Regions from separate parts of the Streptomyces sp. JK94 genome, predicted to be linked through region 3. Evidence: riboswitches for the same ligand, from Rfam matches in the RefSeq annotation. Region 3 holds a riboswitch; each other region holds the start of a gene.
The links. A riboswitch is a leader RNA that binds a small molecule or an ion and turns the genes downstream of it on or off. The one in region 3 is predicted to bind cyclic di-AMP.

Region 1 (4,784 bases), on a different contig from region 3:
GACTACCTGGACATGCTCGCCGGGTTCGCGGTGATGGGCCTGGGGCGCCACCACCCCGTCGTCCGCAAGGCCCTGCACGATGTCCTCGACGCCTCGCTGGCCGACCTCACCCGCTTCGACTGCCCGCCGCTGCCCGGGCTGCTGGCCGAGCGGCTGCTCTCCTACAGCCCCCACCTGGACCGGGTTTTCTTCGGCAACAGCGGCACGGAGGCGGTGGAGACCGCGCTGAAGTTCGCCCGGTGCGCGACCGGCAGGCCGCGCGTCCTGTACTGCTCGCACGCCTTCCACGGGCTGACCACCGGTTCGCTGTCCGTCAACGGCGAGGACGGCTTCCGCGACGGCTTCGCTCCCCTGCTGCCCGACACGGCGGTCCCGCTCGGCGACCTGGACGCCCTGGCGCGGGAGCTGAAGAGGGGAGACGTGGCCGCGCTGATCGTGGAGCCGATCCAGGGCAAGGGCGTGCACGAGGCCCCGCCCGGCTACCTGCGCGCCGCACAGGAACTGCTGCACCGGCACAAGGCGCTCCTGATCGCCGACGAGGTGCAGACGGGCCTGGGCCGGACCGGGACGTTCTACGCCTTCCAGCACGAGGACGGGGTCGAGCCCGACCTGGTGTGCGTGGCCAAGGCCCTGTCGGGCGGTTACGTGCCGGTCGGGGCCACGCTGGGCAAGGACTGGATCTTCCAGAAGGTCTACTCCTCGATGGACCGCGTGCAGGTCCACTCGGCGAGCTTCGGGGCCAACGCGCAGGCCATGGCGGCCGGGCTCGCGGTGCTCTCGGTGATGGAGAACGAGGAGATCGTGGCGAACGCCGCCGCGGTCGGGGAACGGCTGAAGTCGCGGCTGGCGGAGCTGGTGGACCGCTATGAGCTGCTCGCCGACGTGCGGGGCCGGGGGCTGATGATCGGCATCGAGTTCGGCCGCCCCACGTCACTGAAGCTACGCAGCCGCTGGACGATGCTGCAGGCGGCGCGGAAGGGGCTGTTCGCCCAGATGGTGGTGGTGCCGCTGCTGCAGCGGCACCGGATCCTGACGCAGGTGTCCGGCGATCACCTGGAAGTGATCAAACTGATCCCGCCGCTGATCATCGACACCTCGGACGCGGACCGGTTCGTCGACGCCTTCACGGAGGTGATGGACGACGCGCACCACGGCGGTGGCCTGCTGTGGGACTTCGGCAAGAACCTGGTCAGGCAGGCGGTGGCCAACCGGTAGCGACGGCCGACGATCGTCTGCGCGTCGTGCGGGGCTCCTGTCCCGCCCGTCCCGCCCGTCCCGTCCTGCCCCTTCCGTCCGGTTCCCCGGCCTCCGGGATACGGCCTTTGCCTCAGAGGCAATACTCTTGCCGCAGGGGCAAGTTTCCGGCTGAATGGAGGCATGACCTCCCGCGAGACCGAACCACCGTCGCCTCCCGCGGCGGCGGACGCGGTGCCCGTCGTGGCGCCGCGGCTGCGTGACCTGCGGCGCGGGGCCGCCCTCACCCTGGAGGCGGCGGCCCGCGCCGCCGGGTTGTCGCCGGCCCACCTCTCCCGGCTGGAGACCGCACAGCGCCAGCCCTCGCTGCCGATGCTGCTCTCCCTCGCCCGTGTCTACGGCACGACCGTCTCGGAACTGCTCGGCGAGACCGCCGGGGGCCGGGACGCCGTCGTGCGTGCCGACGCCATGGAGCCGACGTTCGCGGGCGGCTGGACGTACTGGCAGGCCGGTGGCGCCGGCCGCGGTATGCAGGCCCTGCGGGTCCGTGTGCCGCACGGCACGCAGGGGGACATCGTGCGGGTGCACCCCGGCGAGGAGTGGCTCCACGTGCTGCGGGGCCGGCTGCGGCTGCGCCTCGGGGACACCGTGCACCGGCTCGGTCCGGGCGACAGCGCGCACTTCGACTCGCTGACCCCGCACCGGATCGCCGCCCGGGACGCCGACGGGGTCGAGCTCCTCTTCGTCCACACCCTGCTGCAGAGCCCGACGGCGGCGCTGTGCCTGGGGCCGGCCGCCGGGCCGGCCCACCCCGACCCGGGAGAGACGTCATGAACATGCAGGACAAGTTCCCGCGCGCCGTGTGGGTGCGGCTCTTCATCTACCTCGTCGTGGGGCACCTCTTCGCGGGTTTCATCTACCTGCTCTTCGAGGTGGGGGCCAACAGCAGGTGAGCGTACGCCTCAGTCGAGCATCCGCTCGCGCAGCCGCTCCCGGGTCGCCGGAGTGATCCGCAGCCCCTTCTCCAGGTAGGCGTCGACTCCTCCCCAGGTCTGCTCGACGGTCTCGAAGGCCGCCGCGAGGTACTCGGCGCGCGCGTCGAACAGGGGACTGAGCAGCTCCATGACCTCGGGGGAGTAGGCGGAGGCGGCGGAGCCGCTGCGGCGCACCTTGTAGCGGCGGTGCGTGGCGTTCGACTTCAGGTAGTCCTCGACGACGGCCTCACGCTCGACGCCGAGGGCGAGAAGGGTGATCGCGACCGACAGGCCCGCGCGGTCCTTGCCGGCCGCGCAGTGCATCAGGGCGGGGACGCTGTCCTCGGCGAGCGCGTGCAGCACCCGCGAGTGCTCCGCCGTGCGCTCCGTGATGATCAGGCGGTAGGAGCCGATCATGCGGTCGGCGGCCTTGCCGTCGGCCAGGATCGCGCGCAGCTGGTCCAGGTCGCCGTCGCGGACCATCTTCCAGAACTCGGCGCCGTCGGCCGGGTCGCTCAGCGGCAGGTTCACATTGCGTACGCCCGGCAGCTCGACGTCCGGGCCCTCGAGCTTCTGGTCGGCCGCGTTGCGGAAGTCGAAGATCGTGTGCAGGCCCAGCGAGGCCAGGAACGCGGCGTCCTCACCGGTGGCGTGCGCCAGGTGCCCGCTGCGGAACAGCACCCCCGGTCGCACCCGCCGTCCGTCCACGGTCGGCAGTCCGCCCACGTCACGGAAGTTGCGCACGCCGGCCAGCTCGGGTTCGGTCGACGGGACCTGCTGCGTCACGGGGACTCCTCCCACTCCGCCCCGTCGGCGCTGCTCGCCGACGGGCACCACTCGACGATACGGCACGGTCCGGGGCCCTCGGCGGCACGGACCTCCGACTCCGAGGCATCTGGGTCATCCGTCCGATATGGCGCCTTCGTTACAACTCGCCCTGGTGTAAGAGGCGCTGGCGGGACGGCGCGTGAGCAGCGTCATATCGGTGACGGTGCGTTGTCCGTCATGTTCACGTAATCCAACCGGTTTTCAAGGACGTTTGCCCGAAACGGAGCTTCGGGAATCGACGGAGGGTGACCGGTGATTCCCGTAAAGGACCGGTAGGAACACCCGTCCGCGGAACCCCTCGCTTGTCCGTGTGCGTCCTGGTCGCTTACGTTCACCACCGATCCGGGCGGACGCCTAATCCTGCCGCCGACCGGAGCCAGCACTCATCCACCACCCGTACACGGCAGGAGCGGGGGACCCACAGGTACAACTGCCTGTTCCGGTTCCCGGAACGGCTTGGGGTTAAGCCGCGTCTCGGCGCGGCCGGGCATCTCCAGCTCGCACCCGACAGCTCACCTCGCAGGCGCCGGAGAGGACATCACCATGCCCGCGAAGGGTAAGCACCGCCGTACCAGGACCATGCGCCTGACCCGCACCATCGCCGTCGCCGGAACCGGTGGCGCCGCGCTCGCGCTGCCGCTGATGGGCGCCGCCGGGGCCCACGCCGCTCCCGCGCAGTCCGTTTCCGAGCAGGCCGTGCGGTCCGCCGCGACGTCGGCCGAGAAGGCCGCCGGCACCGCGAAGAGCGAGCAGTCGCGGACGTACACCGTGCAGAGCGGTGACTACCTCTCGAAGATCGCCGACGACCAGGACGTCGACGGCGGCTGGAAGAAGCTCTACGCCGACAACCGCGAGGCCGTCGGTTCGGACCCGTCGCTGATCCACCCAGGGCTGAAGCTCGCGATCGGTGGACAGGCCGCCAAGTCGTCGGCCCCGTCCTCCTCCGCCGCCGAGGCCGAGAAGCCGGCCGCCGAGAAGGCCGCGCCGGCCGAGAAGTCCTCGGGCGACGCGAAGACCTCCTCCTCGGGCTCCTCAAGTTCCTCGGACTCCTCGGACTCCTCGAACACGAGCGCCCGGTCCGCCGGCACCAGCAGCGGCTACACGTCCCCCGTCCCCGGCGGCAGCGTCGGCACCCCGTACCACCAGACCGGCAGCATGTGGTCCAGCGGCTACCACACCGGCACGGACTTCGTCGTCCCGACCGGCACCTCGCTCAAGGCCGTCGGCGCGGGCACCGTCGTCTCCGCCGGCTGGGGCGGCGCGTACGGCAACCAGGTCGTCGTCCAGCTCGCCGACGGCTACTACGCCCAGTACGCCCACCTCTCCTCGCTCTCCGTCTCCGCGGGCCAGTCCGTGACGGCGGGCCAGCAGGTCGGCCTCTCGGGCGCCACCGGCAACGTGACCGGTCCGCACCTGCACTTCGAGATCCGCACCACCGCGGACTACGGCTCGGACGTGGACCCGATCGCCTACCTGCGTTCGCACGGCGTCTCCCTCTGACGAGGACGCTGGCGCGGCCTCGCGCCGCCGAAGGCCGGACCCCGATCCCCGGGTCCGGCCTTCGGCGCGTTCCGGCCCCGGGGAACGTCCCGGCCTTCGGCGTATTCCTGGATCGGCGAACACGTCGGGCGTGGTGTTTCTCACCGCCCGTCAACCCTTTCCTACGGTCGCGTAGGCCACATTCCAGGGTGAATCATGGGCCGATGTGGCAGACGATTCGAAGAGTGACAGCAGAGCAGTGATCGGGTCGTACGTGGCGGTGGGGGACAGCTTCACCGAAGGCGTCGG
Region 2 (4,784 bases), on a different contig from region 3:
CGGATGTGCATTCAGCCCCCCGGATGACGTACAGTGGAGACACAACGGCGCGGGGTGGAGCAGCTCGGTAGCTCGCTGGGCTCATAACCCAGAGGTCGCAGGTTCAAATCCTGTCCCCGCTACTGAAGACCGAAGGCCGGAATCCTTGAGGATTCCGGCCTTCGGTGCGTTCACCCGGTCGGCCCTCACGGCTCGCCGCCCGCCCCCGCTCCGGGAAACCTGGAGGCGGGACGACAAACGGCGCGGACGTTCGGGGTGGCGGGAGACGAGTGGTGCGGCCAGGTGACGTGGACGACGAGGGAGCGTACGCCAGGGCCGGCGGCCGGCTCCCCGGCGATCCCGTGCCCGACCCGGGCCTCGGACACCGGGCGCAGCCGGCGCCGTCCACCGGGACCGGGCGCCGGCGGCGGATACCGTACGGGCGGACCCTGGTGCGCCTGCTCCCCGTGCTGCTGATCGTCGTCGCCGTCCTGTACGACATCTTCACCCCGAGGTACTTCACGGCCGGTCCCCTCTACACGGCCGCGCCCCTGGTCGCCGCCCCGGTCTACTCACGGCGCGGTACGGCGCTCACCGGTGTCGCCGTGGTCGCCGCCGTCGTCGGGCTGCAACTGAGCAAGGGCGTCGCCCACTACGTGGACTCCCTCACCGAACTGATCACCATCGCGACGGTCGCCGCACTCGCCGTCCTCGTCAACGCCTTCGTCCGCCGCACCGGGGAGCGCCTCGTCACCGTCCGCGAGATCGCCGAGGCCGCCCAGCGCGCCGTGCTGCCCGAGCCCGCCGACCGGATCGGCGGCTTCGAGATCGCCGCCTGCTACGAGGCCGCGCAGGCGGACGCCTTCATCGGCGGCGACCTGTACGCGGTGCAGGACAGCTCACGGGGCGTGCGGCTCATCGTCGGGGACGTGCGCGGCAAGGGCATGGGCGCGGTGGCCGCCGTCGCCGTCGTGATCGGCGCCTTCCGGGAGGCCGCCGAGCAGGAGGCGAGCCTGGAAGCGGTGGCACAGCGCCTGGAGCGGGCGCTGGCGCGCGAGGGCACCCGGCGCGGCGGGCTGGACGCCTTCGAGGGGTTCACCACCGCCGTACTCGCCGAACTCCCGCACGGCGACGGGGTCGTCCGCATCGTCAACCGCGGTCACCCGCCCCCGCTGCTGCTGTACGCCGACGGCACCCTGCGCCCGCTGCCCGCCCGGGAGTCGGCGCTGCCGCTCGGCATGGGCGAGCTGGGCGTGTGGCCCGACCGGGCGCAGGAGGACGTCTTCCCCGGCGGGGCCACCCTGCTGCTGTACACCGACGGACTGTCGGAAGCCCGGGACGCCCGGGGCGAGTTCTACGATCCGCAGGAGCGGCTGGCCGGCTGCGCCTTCCGGCATCCGGGGGAACTGCTCGACGCCCTGGCCGAGGACGTGCGCCGGCACTCCGGGGGCGGGATGGCGGACGACATGGCGCTGCTCGCCGTACGGCGTCCCTGAGACGACGACCTTGATCGTTGTCACGAGCGGTGACGTGACGACCCCCCTCCGCGTAACAACTGACACACCATCAGAAACTCGTGGCGTGAAGGGGAATACCGAGGGCGGGTCAACTCGCCCGGTTTTCACCGGTCGTGAGGTGTACGTCACGGCCGGATCCGTTAACGATCAAGAGGAACGGCTTGGAATCCGAGCCCCGCGTCTATTAACGTTCGATAACGCAGCGCGGTCGTCCCAGCCGTCACAGAAGGCGGCTCCGTGCGCACGCGCCGAATCCCGCAAGGGAACCGGGGAACCACCACATTGGGGTGAATCGGGCGTATGACGCCGTGGAGACACGGCGGGTATACGCGCGTAGGAGACCTTCCTGCTCCGAACCCGTCAGCTAACCCGGTAGGCGAAAGGAAGGAAAGGAGTACGCCCACGTGGCGTCCAACCGGCCTGCCCCCGAGGCCCCGTTCGTGCCGAGCACGCACGACACCGACACCTTCGGTCACGACCGTCACCGCACCGAAGAGGGCCCTTGGGAGGAGTGGAATCCCACCGCGGAATCCATCCGCCCCGTCCGTGGCCGGCACCGCGTGGCCAAGCAGCGCGGCGGACTCGCCCGCAGCTCCACCGTCCTCGGCGTCGGTGTCATAGCCGCCGTCGGAGCGGGCGGCATGGCCAGCGCGCAGACCGGCAAGCCGCCGGTCTCGATCTCCATGCCGGACCTGCCCAACGTCGGTTCGCTCATCGCCGACGAGGAGGAGCCGGAGCCCGAGGGCTCCGCCACCCCGCTCAGCGGCATCGGCGCGACCGCGACCGCCGACACCGCGCAGGGCACCACCGACGCCGGTGAGACGCTGCGGGCCCGGATCATGGCGCAGGCCGAGCAGCAGCAGGCCCAGGTCGAGACCAAGGCCGCGGCCGAGGCCGCGGCAGCCGCCGAGAAGAAGGCGGCGGAAGCAGCCGCCAAGGCGGAGAAGGAGGCCGAGGCCGAGGCCGCCGCCGCCAAGAAGAAGGCGGAGGAGGAGGCCGCGAAGAAGGCCGAGGCCGAGCGGCTCGCGAAGCTGGCCGAGCAGTACACGCTGCCGACCTCCTCGTACACCATCTCCTCCAGCTTCGGCCAGGCCGGCGCCTACTGGTCCTCCGGCTACCACACCGGCCTCGACTTCGCCGCCCCCACGGGCACGCTGCTCAAGGCGGTCCACAGCGGCACCATCACGTCCGCCGGCTACGAGGGCTCGTACGGCTACAAGACGGTGCTCACCCTCGACGACGGCACGGAGATCTGGTACGCCCACCAGTCGTCCATCAGCGTCAGCGTCGGCCAGAAGGTCAACACCGGTGACGTCATCGGCCGCGTCGGCGCCACCGGCAACGTCACGGGCGCCCACCTCCACATGGAGGTCCACACCGCCGACGGCGGCGGGATCGACCCGATGGCCTGGCTGCAGAGCAAGGGCCTGACCCCCTGACCGGACCCTTTCACGGCCCCAAGGGCCCCCGGCGGTCCTGACGGCGACCCCCCGACGTCAGGGCTGCCGGTTCGCGCGTGCCGCACCCGCTTCCATGCCCCTGCGGACCCGCCGCGTTCGCTGACGCGGGACGCGACTTCTCCGCGGGCCGACGGCGGCCGTGGTGACGTCGTCCTCGCCACCGGGGCCGACCGGTCCTCCGAGTACCCGGGTCCGTCCGCCCTGAACATCGAGGACGGTCGTCGGCAGCCGAGGACGCCCTGGACGCGGAGGCCTACGGCCGGTAGGGGCCGGGCGGGGCGTACGGGAGGTACTGGGGGGTGGGGTACCACGCCGGAGCCAGGGGGGCGTGGCCGTAGGGGCCGTGGCCGGGGTACGGGCCGGGGCCGTACCCGGGCGGGCGCGGCACGGGCGGTGCCGTGGCCCGGGCCGCGTGGTCCAGGGCCGGGCGGGCCGCCCCGCGCCGGTGCCACAGGGCCTCCAGCAGCTCCCGCTCCCGTACGGCGAAGTCGGCGCCCGCCCCGCCCCGGCGCCCCCGTTGCCGCAGGAACGCCAGCGAGGTCGCGTACGCCTCGTACCGGGCCACCGCCCGTGCCGCCTCCTTCCCGGCGTACCGGCGGGCGTGCCGGCGGGCGATGCGGCGGGCGCGCATCGAACCGAGCGCGTACGGCTCCGCGGGCGACAGCCACCCGGCCAGGACGTACACGGGCAGCTCGGTGCGCACGGAGCGCAGTTCGCGTTGCCGGGCCCGGATCACCAGCCAGGTCAGCAGGCCGAAGGCCGGGACCATGAACGCCGCGTACACGGCGAAGAAGCCGTACTCGCCGAAGGCGGCCGAACCGTTCCACAGCGCGTGCGTGCCCATCGCGAGCAGCAGGCCGGTCAGGGGGAGCAGGGCACGGCGTGGGCGGTCGCGGCCCGTGGTGAGCGCGGCGAGGCCGAAGCCGATGCCGGTGAGCACGGTGAAGAGCGGATGGGCGAACGGCGACATCACGATGCGGACGAAGAAGGTCGCCGCGGTGACGGACGCGATGCCGCCGCCGGTGAGCTGGTCGGTGCCGAAGGCGTTGCCCAGGTAGAGGATGTTCTCGGTGAAGGCGAACCCGGTGGCGGTGACGCCGGCTGTGACCACGCCGTCGACGATGCCGCTGAAGTCGCGCCTGCGGAAGACGAAGACCAGGAGGACGGCGGCGGCCTTGGCGGACTCCTCGACGACCGGGGCTATCACCGTGGCTCCCAGGGTGTCCGCGCCGGACGGGTCCGCGGTGGCGGTCGCTATCCATCTCGTCGCGAAGCTGTTGGCGACGATCGCGATCAGCGCCGCCGCGCAGGCGCCCCAGGCGAAGCAGAACAGCAGGTTCCGCCAGGGGCCGGGCTCGACCCGGTCCAGCCAGCGGAACGCGGCGATGAGCAGGGGCACGGGGAGGACCGCGAGGCCGAGCCCCACCAGGAACCCCTGGGTGCCGGTCTGTTCGCGCACCAGGGCCAGGATCACCAGACCCGAGAGCGCGAGCAGGGTGACCAGCGCGCCGTAGCGGACCCAGGGGTGCTGCCACCAGTGCGGACGCGGACGTGTGGGCGGACGCGTCGGGTACGGGGGACAGGTGGCCACGGCATGGACCCTAACCGGTGGGGGGCCGCCGCTCCTCGTGCCGGCCCCGGTGCCGTTCCCCGTACTGTTCCGTGTGCTGAACGCGGTGCTGTTCCGGGCGCTGGTCGCCGGGTGCCGCGGGGTGCGGCGCGAGGTGCTGTACGCGGCGGAAGAGCAGGTCGTTCACCACATGCCCCTTGTCCAGTCCCTGGCCCTCGAAACGGGTCAGCGGCCGGTGCGCGGGACGCGGCGCGAAGC
Region 3 (4,784 bases):
GCCTCGGCGCCCAGGGTGGCGAGGAGATCGTGCTCGCCTCCGACGCCGAGGGCGCGGACGCCGCCCTGGACCGGCTGGCGAAGCTGGTCTCCGACGGTCTCGAGGAGCTTCCCGAGACCGTCTGACCGACGGCACCACCGGAAAGGCCCGCCCGGACACCGGGCGGGCCTTTCGTTTCACTTTTCCCCGGTAATCCATTCGCCTTTCACGGGCAGCGGAAAACAGCCCTCCCAATTCCCCTGTCCTTGTATACGGCGCACGTGTTAATGCCGCAGGCTCGGCATGTTTACGGCACGTTGCGGGTTCCTCACACGCTCCGCCCGTTCACCGCCGGAGGCGAAGCGCAGCCGGTGCGCCGGCGCCGACCGCTCGATGTGCAGCGTCATGAGCGCCCGCGCTCGCTCGCCGTCACCCCGGGCCACCGCGTCGACGATGGCGCCGTGCTCCGCCCAGCACCCCACCGGGTCGGCCGGAGCCTGCACGACGTACATCCAGGCGATCTTGTGCCGCAACTGGGTCAGCAGCGCCGCCAGGGAGGGACTGCCGGCGGTCTGGGCGAGGGTCTCGTGGAACCATCCGCCCAGCGAACGCAGGTCCTCGCCGCCCCCCTGCCTGGCGCGTTCCTGCCCCAGCCGCACCAGCCCGCGCAGGACCTTGAGGTGGGCCTCGGTGTGGCGCCGGGCGGCGCGGGAGGCACCGAGGGGTTCGAGGAGCATGCGGGTCTCCAGCAGGTCGGCCGCCTCCTGCTCGGTCGGTTCCGCGACGCACGCGCCCGCGTGCCGCCGGGTGACCACGAACCCCTCGGCCTCCAGTGTGCGCAGGGCCTCGCGGACGGGGACGCGGGAGACGCCGTAGCGGCGGGCCAGGAGTTCCTCGGTGAGGCGGCTGCCGCGCCCGTGGACACCGGAAACGATGTCGTCCCGGATCGCCGTGCACACCGAGTGCGCCGGAATACGCATGCCCGACCTCCGCCTTTATCCCCGTGAAACGTCGACGATTGACGTGTGTTCAGCGACTCTAGGCCAGTACAGCGGATATTCCGACGGGGAGGGGGATTTCATGGATACTTTTTGGACAGCGGCCCCGCCGGGACCGGTGGTGGAAATGCGAAAGCCCCGGCTCGGGGAGCCGGGGCTTTCGGATGCCGTACCGTCCGCCGTCAGACGTTCACGCCGTGGGAGCGGAGGTAGGCGACGGGGTCCATGTCCGAGCCGTACTCGGGGCTCGTACGGGCCTCGAAGTGCAGGTGCGGCCCGGTGACGTTGCCGGTGGCGCCGGAGAGGCCGATCTGCTGCCCGGGCTCGACCGCCTGACCGACCGAGACGCCGATGGACGACAGGTGGCCGTACTGCGTGTACGTGCCGTCGTGCATCCTGATCACGACCTGGTTGCCGTACGCCCCGCCCCAGCCGGCCTCGACGACGGTGCCGACGCCGACCGAGTGCACGGAGGTGCCGCTGGAGGCGTGGAAGTCGATGCCGGTGTGGCTGCCGGACGACCACAAGGAGCTGCCGGCCCGGTAGGCGGTGGAGACGTAGGAGGCGGTGATCGGCGACACGAAGGTGTTGAGGCGCTCGCGCTCCGCCTCGCGTGCGGCACGCTCCTTGGCCTCACGCGCCTCCTCGGCCGCCTCGGCAGCCCGCTCGCGTGCGGCTTCCTGGGCCGCCGCGCGGGCGGCGGCGTCCAGCGCGGCCTGCTTCTGCGCGGCGGCCTGGGCGTCGATCTCGTCCGCCACGGAGTCGCCGATGCTGATGACGGGGGTGAGCCCGGTCTGCTCGGCCTCGGGCTCGGCGGCGAGCGCCGGAGCCGCGAGGGTGCCGACGACGCCGGTGGTGGCGAGGGCGGCGACACCCGCCGCGCGGGTGGTGGTGCGGTGCATCCGGCCGGGGCGGCGGTGCTTCCCGGTGGCGCGCGTGAACGCCATGTAGAGGCTGGTCCTTTCCTTCCCTCTCGCCTACCGGGTTAGCTGACGGGTTCGGAGGTGGAAGGTCTCCTACGGACCCCCTCGCTGCACGCGCGGGCGCCCGATTCACCCCAGGGACTACGGTGGGTCCCCGGCTCCCCTGGCTCGCGCCGTACGGGGACTCGGCGATGACTGTCCGGTGCCGCGGGTGCGGCGCACTGCCTGACGAACAGCCCGGAAGACGCTAAACGCGGTTGTCTTCGAAGCTCAAACGCAACCGGTCTTTTGTAGCGCATGCCACAGGGCAGACAGGTAGCCTCTCCCTCAATTCGGACAAAGAAGCGGCCCTGGTGACGCTGGTTCACCAGGACCGCCACGCGCGCGTGCCGCTATTCGGCCGCCACCACGGTGACTTCACCGATGCCGAGGGCCTCGACGGGCTCCCTGATCTGCGCCGCGTCGCCGACGAGGATCGTCACCAGACGGTCCACCGGGAAGGCGTTCACGACCGCCGCCGTCGCCTCCACGGTGCCCGTCGCGGCGAGTTGGCGGTAGAGCGCGGCCTGGTAGTCGTCGGGCAGGTGCTGTTCGACCTGGTCGGCCAGCGTGCTCGCGACGGCCGCCGCCGTCTCGTACTTCAGCGGCGCCACGCCGACCAGGTTCTGCACGGCGACATCGCGCTCGGCGTCGGTGAGTCCCCCCTCCGCGAGCTTGCGCAGCACCGTCCACAGGTCCTCCAGGGCGGGGCCGGTGTTGGGGGTGTCGACGGAGCCGCTGATGGCGAGCATGGCGGCGCCCGTACCGTCGGGCGCGGAGCGCAGGACCTGACCGAACGCCCGTACGCCGTAGGTGTAGCCCTTCTCCTCGCGCAGGACGCGGTCCAGACGCGAGGTGAGGGTGCCGCCGAGGCAGTAGGTGCCGAGCACCTGAGCGGGCCACACGCGGTCGTGCCGGTCGGAGCCGGTGCGGCCGATCAGCAGCTGGGTCTGGACGGCGCCGGGGCGGTCCACGATGACCACCCGTCCCCTGTCGTCGGCGGTCACCGGGGGCACGGGGCGCGGCTCGGCGGCGGAGCCGGTCCACGCGCCCAGCGTCTCGCCGAGCAGCGCGTCGAGGTCCACACCGGTGAGGTCCCCGACGACCACGGCGGTGGCCGTGGCGGGCCGGACGTGCTTCTCGTAGAAGGCGCGCACGGCCGCGGAGTCGATGTTCGCGACCGTCTCCTCGGTGCCCTGGCGGGGGCGCGACATGCGCGTCCCGGCCGGGAACAGCTCCTTGGAGAGCTCCTTGGCGGCACGACGGGCGGGGTTGGCCAGCTCGTGCGGGATCTCGTCGAGCCGGTTGCGGACCAGCCGTTCCACCTCGCCGTCCGCGAACGCGGGCGCCCTGAGGGCGTCGGCGACCAGGCCGAGGGCCTTGGCGAGACGCGAGACGGGCACCTCCAGGCTCAGCCGGACGCCGGGGTGGTCGGCATGCGCGTCCAACGTGGCGCCGCAGCGCTCCAGCTCGGCGGCGAAGTCCTCGGCGGAGTGCTTGTCGGTGCCCTCGGAGAAGGCCCTCGCCATGATCGTGGCGACACCGTCGAGACCGGCGGGCTCGGCGTCCAGGGGCGCGTCGAGCAGCACCTCTACGGCGACGACCTGCTGGCCGGGGCGGTGGCAGCGCAGCACGGTCAGGCCGTTGCCGAGGCTGCCGCGCTCCGGTGCCGGGAACGCCCACGGCCTGGGCTCGCCGGCCTGCGGCTGCTGGTGGAATTCCATGGTGGCGAGCTCGGTCACTTGGCCGCCTCCTCGTTCTCGTCGGTGGCGTCGTCCGGGCCGGCGGCGGTCGCGTCGGCGGGTGCGGTGGGCTCGTAGACGAGCACCGCGCGGTTGTCGGGGCGCAGGCGGGCCTTGGCGATCTCCTGGACCTCCTCGGCCGTCACCTCCAGCACCCGCTGCACGGCGGTGAGGGCGAGCTGCGGGTCGCCGAACAGGACGGCGTACCGGCACAGTTCGTCGGCGCGGCCCGCTACCGTGCCCAGGCGGTCCAGCCACTCGCGCTCCAGCTGGGCCTGGGCGCGCTCCATCTCCTCGGCCGTGGGGCCCTCCTCGGCGAACCGGGCGAGCTCCTCGTCGATGGCGGCCTCGATGACCGGCACCTCCACGTCACCGGACGTCTTCACGTCCAGCCAGCCCAGGGAGGGCGCTCCGGCGAGCCGCAGCAGACCGAAGCCGGCGGCGACGGCCGTGCGGTCGCGGCGCACCAGCCGGTTGTACAGGCGGGACGACTCGCCGCCGCCCAGGACGGTGAGGGCCAGGTCGGCCGCGTCACATGCGCGCGTGCCGTCCTCCGGCAGGCGGTAGGCCGCCATCAGGGCGCGGGCCGGCACCTCCTCCTCGACGACCTCGCGCAGCTGCTCGCCCATGACGTCGGGCAGCGAGCCGTCCCTGGGCGGCTGCTTGCCGTCGTGCGAGGCGATGGAACCGAAGTACTTCTCGATCCAGGCGAGCGTCTGCTCCGGATCGATGTCGCCGACGACCGACAGCACCGCGTTGTTCGGCGCGTAGTACGTGCGGAAGAACGCGCGCGCGTCCTCCAGGGTCGCCGCGTCCAGGTCGGCCATGGAGCCGATCGGCGTGTGGTGGTAGGGGTGGCCCTCCGGGTAGGCGAGGGCGGTCAGCTTCTCGAACGCCGTGCCGTAGGGGACGTTGTCGTAGCGCTGGCGGCGCTCGTTCTTGACGACGTCCCGCTGGTTCTCCATCGACTCGTCGTCCAGGGCGGCGAGCAGCGAACCCATGCGGTCGGCCTCCAGCCAGAGGGCGAGCTCCAGCTGGTGGGCGGGCATGGTCTCGAAGTAGTTGGTGCGCTCGAAGCTGGTGGTGCCGTTGAGCGAGCCGCC

Region 1: it holds a riboswitch for cyclic di-AMP, as region 3 does, so the genes downstream of both, ACVV2G_RS24335 (M23 family metallopeptidase) here and ACVV2G_RS23250 (M23 family metallopeptidase) in region 3, are expected to answer to the same signal.
Region 2: it holds a riboswitch for cyclic di-AMP, as region 3 does, so the genes downstream of both, ACVV2G_RS06645 (M23 family metallopeptidase) here and ACVV2G_RS23250 (M23 family metallopeptidase) in region 3, are expected to answer to the same signal.

The regions. Positions count from the first base shown of each region.
Region 1 covers NZ_JBSICH010000029.1:20,591-25,374, forward strand. Annotated here, with positions in the region: gene ACVV2G_RS24315 (aspartate aminotransferase family protein) at 1-1,215, shown strand, start outside; gene ACVV2G_RS24320 (helix-turn-helix domain-containing protein) at 1,378-2,028, shown strand; gene ACVV2G_RS24325 (DUF6126 family protein) at 2,025-2,147, shown strand; gene ACVV2G_RS24330 (tyrosine-protein phosphatase) at 2,157-2,954, opposite strand; cyclic di-AMP (ydaO/yuaA leader) riboswitch at 3,378-3,537, shown strand; gene ACVV2G_RS24335 (M23 family metallopeptidase) at 3,540-4,496, shown strand; gene ACVV2G_RS24340 (SGNH/GDSL hydrolase family protein) at 4,735-4,784, shown strand, end outside.
Region 2 covers NZ_JBSICH010000007.1:15,875-20,658, reverse strand. Annotated here, with positions in the region: tRNA gene ACVV2G_RS06655 (tRNA-Met) at 49-122, shown strand; gene ACVV2G_RS06650 (PP2C family protein-serine/threonine phosphatase) at 288-1,475, shown strand; cyclic di-AMP (ydaO/yuaA leader) riboswitch at 1,733-1,890, shown strand; gene ACVV2G_RS06645 (M23 family metallopeptidase) at 1,901-2,935, shown strand; gene ACVV2G_RS06640 (PrsW family intramembrane metalloprotease) at 3,210-4,547, opposite strand; gene trmB (tRNA (guanosine(46)-N7)-methyltransferase TrmB) at 4,558-4,784, opposite strand, start outside.
Region 3 covers NZ_JBSICH010000026.1:108,482-113,265, reverse strand. Annotated here, with positions in the region: gene ACVV2G_RS23260 (HPr family phosphocarrier protein) at 1-125, shown strand, start outside; gene ACVV2G_RS23255 (GntR family transcriptional regulator) at 264-959, opposite strand; gene ACVV2G_RS23250 (M23 family metallopeptidase) at 1,160-1,924, opposite strand; cyclic di-AMP (ydaO/yuaA leader) riboswitch at 1,937-2,101, opposite strand; gene ACVV2G_RS23245 (M16 family metallopeptidase) at 2,293-3,681, opposite strand; gene ACVV2G_RS23240 (M16 family metallopeptidase) at 3,678-4,784, opposite strand, start outside.